2 regions of the Priestia sp. P5 genome follow, and region 1 is predicted to be linked to the other one. Evidence: riboswitches for the same ligand, from Rfam matches in the RefSeq annotation. Region 1 holds a riboswitch; the other holds the start of a gene.
What was found. A riboswitch is a leader RNA that binds a small molecule or an ion and turns the genes downstream of it on or off. The one in region 1 is predicted to bind glycine.
Positions count from the first base shown of each region.

Region 2: another riboswitch for glycine. It lies ahead of gcvT (glycine cleavage system aminomethyltransferase GcvT); the one in region 1 lies ahead of MMB69_RS24020 (amino acid permease).

Region 1 covers NZ_JAKWFJ010000004.1:132,920-137,356, reverse strand. The annotation lists gene MMB69_RS24025 (PAS domain-containing sensor histidine kinase) at 1-1,073, opposite strand, end outside; gene MMB69_RS24020 (amino acid permease) at 1,355-2,698, opposite strand; glycine riboswitch at 2,858-2,938, opposite strand; gene rlmD (23S rRNA (uracil(1939)-C(5))-methyltransferase RlmD) at 3,198-4,437, opposite strand, start outside.
Region 2 covers NZ_JAKWFJ010000001.1:402,852-407,288, forward strand. The annotation lists gene MMB69_RS02090 (DEAD/DEAH box helicase) at 1-1,437, opposite strand, end outside; glycine riboswitch at 1,618-1,710, shown strand; gene gcvT (glycine cleavage system aminomethyltransferase GcvT) at 1,923-3,023, shown strand; gene gcvPA (aminomethyl-transferring glycine dehydrogenase subunit GcvPA) at 3,044-4,390, shown strand; gene gcvPB (aminomethyl-transferring glycine dehydrogenase subunit GcvPB) at 4,383-4,437, shown strand, end outside.

The DNA of each region.
Region 1 (4,437 bases):
TTAGAATGGCGTATATAGCTAATCATTTCATTAAACTGTTTAGATAAAATACCGATTTCGCCCCGCTCAATTTCTCGTTCCGGAATTTTTTGATTAAAATTCCCGCGTGCTACTTGTCCCGCCAATTCATATAGTTTATGAATTGGATTCACAATTTGCCTTGCATATAACGCAGTAAAAAAAGAAAGCAGTAAAATCGTAACACCTGAAACGATCCAAAGCGTTTTTTCAAACATTTCATAAGGCTTGTAAATTTCTTCAACGGGTAACTGAGCAACTATCCCCCAATTAAGAACAGGAATATATTCAAATGATGCAAAGAAATAGTTTCCTTCGGTGTTCACAACGCGCTGATATCCTGATTTATGATTCATCGTTTCTCGGACGATTTCATTTTTACTAGCACTTTCACCAATTCGCTGTTTTTTTGGGTGAGAAATGATTCTACCATTTCGGTCTACAATAAATGTATAGCCGTTCTCTCCTATATCGAACGTTTGAAAGATGGATTGAAAACTTTCATTTTCTTCAATTCGCAGCGCTAGATTTACGACCTTTTTTACATTTTGCTGCCCATCCAAAATAGGAATAGCCATCACCACAATGTAGTGCTTTGTATCTGCTGAAACGACATCGCTTAAATATATTTTTTTGGTTCGCAGAGCTTCTTGAAAATATTTTCTTTTACTTAAGTTCACATGTTGCATATTCTTTAAATCATTCGGGTAATAATGCTCAACATACCCTTTTACATTAAAAATGGTTCCGCTATCGATATACGGTGAAATATTAACTATTTTCTGCAATTCTTTGTCTATTTCTTGTTCATCATCCGATAAAAAAATAGGATCTTGCTGTACCTCGTCGCCCAGGTTCCAAATATCTTTAATGACGACGTTAATTTGCTCTTTCATTCTCTTGACGGTTTTATCAGTTACCTGTCGATATTGATCTTGAGAAATATTAGGCAGCATCACTCTTGAAACAATAAACATTAGCGTTAATACGGTACAAATAAGAAGCACATTAATCGTGAAGATTTTCCAAAACGTATGAGATTTAAACCATTTCATGTTTGTTCACCTTAATCTAATGAAGTCTACCTTCATTGTACTCCAAAATGAAGACTTTTCCATGTAAATGATAGAATTCCATCTTTAGACATAGAAGAAAATCATTTGGTTCTACATTACTATCAGAAAACTATGAGCTTTTTCACTGTATTTTCTGTTAAAACATTTTTTTAGGGTTCTTATATAAACTTTGCTTCCTGCATTTTCTTCATGCAGTAGAAATCAATTATTTATCCTCTAATAAAAAGACCCCATCACGAAATGATGAGGTCACCAATTTACTATTTCTTTTTCCTTCTAGCCCCGTAAAAACCAAATAAGAGAATAAACCAAACGGGTGTCAACAATAAGGCTGGGCGCGTCGCATCAGAAAACAGCATAATAATAAGAATCACAGCAAACAACGCTAGCACAACATAGTTTATAAATGGTGTTAACGGTGCTTTGAATGTTGATACTGCATGCAGCTGCGGACGCGTTTTTTTATATCTTAGATGGCAAATAAGAATGATACTCCACACCCAAATAAAACAAATAGCGCTAATGGTCGTTACGATGCCAAAAGCTTGGTCTGGTATCAGTTTGCTTAACAAAGCTCCCGCTGAGATAACCAGCGTAGATACAAACAATCCGTTGCTTGGTACGTGGTTTTTGTTCAGTTTTGCAAACGTAGATGGCCCTTGGTCATTTTTACTTAAATTATATAAGATACGGCTTGTTGAAAACATTCCGCTATTACAAGCAGAAGCGGCTGAAGTTAATACAACAAAATTAATAATTCCAGCAGCAAGCGGAATTCCGACTAAACTAAAGGTTTTAACAAATGGACTTTCTGCTGCATTTAATTCCATCCACGGGTTAATAAATAAAAGGACGATAAGCGCTCCAACATAGAAAAATAAGATTCGCAGCGGAATTTTATTAATGGCCGATGGGATATTTTTTTGGGGATTTGATGTTTCCGCTGCCGATACCCCTACCAATTCAACCCCCACGTATGCAAAAATAACCATTTGGAATGAAAGTAAGAAACCTGAAACCCCGTTTGGAAAGAGTCCTCCATGATTCCAAAGGTTTTGAACCGTAACCGATCCTGCATCCGTTTTAAATCCGATTACCAATAAAATAACGCCAATAACAATTAACGCAAGAATCGTAATAACCTTTATTAAAGCAAACCAAAACTCTAATTCTCCAAATAATTTTACGGTTAATAAGTTAAGCCCTAATAAAATAATCACACAAATAAGTGCAGGAACCCACTGAGGGATATCGAACCAATATTTCACATATACGCCAACGGCAATCACGTCAGCCATAGCTGTCATGATCCAGCAAAACCAGTACGTCCATCCCGTTACGAATGAAGCCCACGGTCCAAGATATTCCTCAGCAATATCCGTTAACGATTGATAACCTGCTTTAGACAGCAGTAGTTCTCCTAGCGCTCTCATCACAAAGAAAAGCGCAATACCAACAATTAAATAAGCAAAGATGATAGAGGGACCTGCAAGCTGTATTGCTTTACCAGAACCTAAAAATAATCCCGTCCCAATGGTTCCTCCAATCGCGATTAGCTGAACATGACGATTGGATAAATCCCTCTTTAATTCTCGTTGTTCCAACTCTAACTCCTCCTAACAATAAAACCTTTGATACAATCGTGCGGACTACAAAATAAAGTCCAATAAAAAAAGAGATTGGATGCGCTCCAATCTCATGGTCATAAGAATAACAAATATTATGGTACATGCCACCAATTAGTAACATGCCAAATAAATATCCGGTACTCTTCTGTCCTTTTGCCTGAGATTGTGAACCCTTCGGCGTCGCGAAACTATCGCGATCTCTCCAGAAGCTGCTCCTGCTATAGTGTGATCCATAGCAATCATAGCTTTCTACGTATTAAATTTTTCAATCAATAGAATGACTGTCGAATAGTTGTTTATTCTAATACCAGTTGGATGCTTTGTCAATAGGAAAAATTAGTTTCATTTATTTTCCTTATTTGAAATATGATACTACATAAAAACCTTGTTCCTTTACTTGTGATAAAGACCTCCTTATTACAAAATTACAAACAAAAAAGAGCAGAAGCCGATCTGCCCTTTACTCTTTTTCTATTCATTTCTTTAACGTCAAGCTCACCACATTCTCTACATGCGCCGTATGAGGGAACATATCCACAGGCTGAATGTAATCCACATGATAAGCCTTCGACAGCTGCTGCACATCTTTCGCTAATGTGGATGGATTACAAGATACGTAAACCATTTTCTTTGGCTTTACTTGTAAAATTGTTTTTAGAAGCTTGTCATCACAGCCTGTTCGCGGCGGGTCAACAACGATAACGTCTGGCTTCCAGCCTTCTTTCACCCACTGCGGCATCCATTTCTCAGCCGGACCCGCTACGTACGTAGCATGCTCAAACCCATGATCTTGGGCATTTTTTCTTGCGTCTACAATCGATTCTTCAATCGTATCCATTCCGCGAATTTCTTTGGCATCTTTAGCAAGCCATAAGCCAATTGTCCCTACTCCGCAGTAAGCATCTACAATTTTTTCACTGCCCGTTAGTGCAGCTGCTTTTTTTACTTCGTCATATAGCTTCACCGTTTGGAGAGGATTCAGCTGGAAAAATGCACGCGCTGAAAGTTCGAATGAGATATCACCTAACGTTTCTTGAATCACCGATTTTCCAGCGAGCGTAAACGTTTCGTCTCCAAAAATAAGCGATGTTTTTTGGCCGTTTACGTTTTGTACGAGCGATTTCACTTCCGGTAGGCGGCGCTGAATTTCTTTAATCAGCAGCTCTTTTTTCGGAATTTCTTTTTTAGCCGTGATCAAGACAATTTGCACTTCACCCGTTTCAAATCCTACTCGAGATACGATGGTACGTACAATACCACGGCGTTTGCGTTCATTGTAGATAGGAATTTGAAGATTTTGTAAAATTCGTTTTATTTCTTTTGTCACGTGATTCGTAGCTTTATGCTGAATGGGACAGTTTTCAATATCAATCAAGCGGTGAGAATTCAGTCCGTACAAACCAGCGATGACTTTTTGTTTATCTACGCCGACTTGAAACTGAGATTTATTACGATAACGCCAAGGATCTTCCATACCAATCGTTTGGCGAGTTTTTTCTTCTACTTTTTTTAATGAACTGTGACGTTCGAACGCTTGCAGAACAATATCGCGCTTAGATTCTAGCTGCCCTTCATAAGATAAGTGCTGAAGCTGGCAGCCTCCGCACTGGTCGTAAATCGGACAAGGTGCTTCTACGCGCTGAGGGGATTTTTTGCGAATTCGCTTAATTTTCCCTTCGGCAAACTTATGCTGAACATTTGTTGCTTCTACAACC
Region 2 (4,437 bases), on a different contig from region 1:
TTGAATGGCTAAATTGTAAATGTGAACATCATGTTTTTGACCTAAACGATGGACCCTTCCAATTCGCTGTTCTAGACGCATTGGATTCCACGGTAGATCATAGTTAATGATATGATGACAAAACTGAAGGTTGATTCCTTCTCCGCCTGCTTCAGTGGCAATAAATACTTGCGCGTGGCTTTCAAAAAGCTGCTTCATCCAGTCTTTTTTGCCTCGCTTAAATCCGCCTCTAAAAGGTACAGAGGTAATCCCATGCTGTTTTAAATACCACTGTAAATACAGTTGAGTTGCTCTGTACTCAGTAAAAATAATGACTTTATCATCAATTTTCTGAACGAGCTCTAGCACTTTTTCTGCTTTTGCATTTTGCGGGACTTGCTGAAGTAGTTCCATTAACGGCGTAATCATATGTTCCGTTAATGCGCTGTTTTGATCTTCCTGACGTTCCAGCATGTTTTTTAATGTCATATACACCGCTTCACGGCTGCTGCAGGCCTCTCGCTGCAGAGTTAAAATTGAAAAAGCGCTTGAAGGGTGGAGTCCGTTTCCTTTAAAAGATGTAATCGCATCATACAGCTCCCGTTCTTTTGGCGAGAATTCAACAGGAATGGTTTGAACAATTCGCTTCGTCCATTCGATACCCGTATCGTGGCGGCGATTTCGAATCATAACTTTGTTAACAAGCTCTTTTAAGTGTTCATCGTTTTGCAAAGAGCGTTTTTTAGCGGAAAATAATTCTTCGAAATAGTCTTTATTACCGAGATGGCCAGGCTTTAAAAGAGAGACTAAGTTAAAAATTTCTTCAATTCGATTTTGAATCGGTGTTGCGGTTAACAACAGACAAAATTTCTTTTTTAGACTTTGCACAAATTCATAGTTTTTTGTTTTGTTGTTTTTAAGTTTATGAGCTTCATCAATGATGATGAGGTCGTAGTCTTGTTCAAGGACAATTTCTCGATGAGGAGAACGTTTTGCTGTATCAATTGAAGACACAACGATGTCACACTGATCCCACACATATGATTTTCTTTGAGGGACTGCGGGAATATAAAATTTTTGATTCAATTCCATAGCCCACTGTGAAACAAGCGAAGCTGGAACTAAAATGAGAACTTTTTTAACAAGTCCGCGAATCATATATTCCTTCAAAATTAACCCTGCTTCAATCGTTTTTCCCAGTCCTACTTCATCTGCTAAAATGGCTTTCCCATTCATTGTTTCAACTACTTGTTTGGCTACTTCGAGCTGATGAGGAAGCGGCGTTAAATCGGCTAGATGTTTTGGGCTTTGTAGTCCTTCAAATTCTGAGATAAGCGTTTGGTCTTCTATTTCATAGGCAAGTTTATACAAATCCCATGCAGACCAAGGGCCGTCTTGCTCCAATTTAGTTGAGAAGGCTGCTTCCCATGTTTCATCGATGTTTAATTTCACTTTCATGATAAAAATGCTCCTTTGTAAAAAATTTTTATTGAACAAATGATAAGAATCAGGTAGGATAAAAATATATTTAGAAAATTTGAAAAAGAAAATAGATTAGCACTTTACAAATGATTGTGTGAATAAAGATAGATACATCTTTCAGTAGTATGCCCAACTTTATCAACTTTATAGAAGCGAATGACGACACGGGGAGAGACTACTTGAATGTAGCGCCGAAGGAGCAAGCAATAAAATTGTGAATCTCTCAGGCAAAAAGACTCTTGTTTGACGCAGCTCTGGAGAGTGTCTATGCGTTTATAGACCACCCACGAGGCAAACCTATTCGTTTATAGGTAAACTTTCAGGTGAAAAGGACAGAGACTTCCTACTAAATACAGTAGGGGGTTTTCTGTCCTTTTTTGTTTGGATACATAGTGATCCCCACACTATTTGAAAACTCCCCGTTATGAAAAGTTTCACGTGAAAAAGAGGAGGACATAAATATGACAACAGAATTACACAAAACGCCGCTTTATGATATCTATCAAAAATATGGTGCCAAAACAATTGATTTTGGCGGATGGGCTCTTCCCGTTCAATTTTCTTCTATTAAAGAAGAGCATGAAGCTGTACGTACAAAGGCAGGCCTTTTTGATGTCTCTCATATGGGAGAAATTCTTGTAACAGGAGCTGATAGCTTAGCTTTTCTTCAGCACACGATGACAAATGACGTTTCTACCCTCGTAGATGGAAAAGCGCAGTATACGGCTATGTGTTATGAAGACGGAGGCACGGTAGATGATTTGCTGATTTATAAAAAAGCAGATCAAGAGTATTTGCTAGTCGTAAACGCTGCTAATATTCAAAAAGACTATGAGTGGCTGGTGTCTCACAAACAAGGAGATGTAACGCTCGTTAATCAATCTGATGAAACTGCGCAGCTAGCTTTACAAGGTCCTGTAGCAGAAAAAGTTTTACAAACTTTAACGAACGAAAATTTATCTTTATTAAAGCCATTTACATTTGCTAATGATGTAGAAGTAGCGAATGTAAAAGCTCTCGTTTCACGTACTGGGTACACCGGGGAAGATGGCTTTGAAATTTATTGTTCTTCAACTGACGCCGCTCACTTGTGGACGGCTATCTTAGAAGCAGGCAGTGATGAAGGTGTGTTGCCTTGCGGATTAGGAGCTCGCGATACGCTTCGTTTTGAAGCTACTTTGGCTTTATATGGCCAAGAGCTTTCAAAAGATATTACGCCCATTGAAGCTCGAATTGGATTTGCAGTGAAAACGAACAAAGACAGCTTTATTGGAAAAGAAGTGTTAAAAGAACAGCGTGAAAGCGGGGCACCTCGTAAGCTGGTAGGAATTGAAATGATTGATAAAGGTATACCAAGACACGGTTACGAAGTATTGGCAGATGAAGAACAAATTGGATTTGTGACAACAGGTACACAGTCACCGACATTAAAGAAAAACATCGGTCTAGCACTATTGTCAGCAGAGTATACAGAGCTTGATCAAGAAGTGGAAGTGCAGGTTCGCAAAAAACGCTTAAAAGCAAAAGTGGTTTCAACACCTTTTTATAAACGTTCAAAGTAAGCTTTGGGGAGGAATTTAACATGTTACATCGCTATTTACCAATGACAGAACAAGATCAGCAGCAAATGTTAGCAGCAATTGGTGTTTCATCTGTTGATGATTTATTTTCAGATATTCCGCAGCGCGTTCGTTTTCAAGGAGAATACAGTATTAAAAAAGCGGCTTCAGAGCATCAGCTGTTAAAAGAATTAAATAGTATGGCTGCTAAAAATGCTCATTTAAAAGACTATGCTTCTTTTTTAGGAGCAGGAGTTTACGATCATTACATGCCGGTTATTGTTGATCATGTTATTTCTCGTTCGGAATTTTATACGGCCTATACTCCGTATCAACCGGAAATTTCTCAAGGAGAACTTCAGGCCATCTTTGAATTTCAAACAATGATTTGTGAGTTAACGGGGATGGACGTGGCTAATTCTTCTATGTATGACGGAGGAACTGCTTTAGCAGAAGCCGCTATGCTCAGTGCGGGTCAAACAAAAAAGAAAAAAGTACTTGTCTCTGCGGCTGTTCACCCTGAGTCAAAAGATGTGTTAAAAACGTATGCGAAGGGTCAATACATTGAAGTGGTAGAAATCCCTGCAGCAGACGGAGTAACAGACATGATTGCATTAGAAAAAGAGATGGGGAGTGACGTGGCAGCTGTTATTGTCCAGTATCCAAATTTCTACGGACAAATCGAGCCGTTAAAAGAAATTGAAGAAATTACCCATCAAGAAAAATGCATGTTTGTGGTTTCAAGCAATCCTTTATCATTAGGTTTACTTACGCCTCCTGGAGAATTTGGAGCTGATATTGTCATTGGAGATGCACAGCCATTTGGTATTCCAAGTCAATTTGGAGGCCCGCACTGCGGATACTTTGCAACTACGTCTAAGCTTATGCGAAAAATCCCAGGACGATTAGTAGGGCAAACGGTAGATGAAAACGGTAAGCGAGGGTTTGTTTTAACCCTTCAAGCACGTGAACAGCATATACGCCGCGATAAAGCGACTTCTAACATTTGTTCAAATCAAGCGTTAAATGCTTTAGCGGCATCAGTTGCCATGACAGCTTTAGGCAAGCAAGGTGTAAAAGAAATGGCGCTGCAAAATTTATCAAAAACGCATTATGCATATGAAGCGTTAAAGGCAAAAGGGGTAAATGTAGCATTTGAAGGACCGTTTTTTAATGAATTAGTCGTGAAGCTTCCTGTTTCGGTAACAGAAGCAAACAGTCAGTTGTTAGCTTCAAAAATAATTGGCGGTTATGATCTTAGCCGTGATAACCAAGCGCTTGAAAATCACATGCTGCTTGCTTTTACAGAGCTCCGTACAAAAGAGGAAATTGACCAACTTGTAAATGAATTGGGGGATCTTCATGCTTAATCAAAATCAATCACTTATTTTTGAAAGCAGTAAAGAAGGGCGAATCG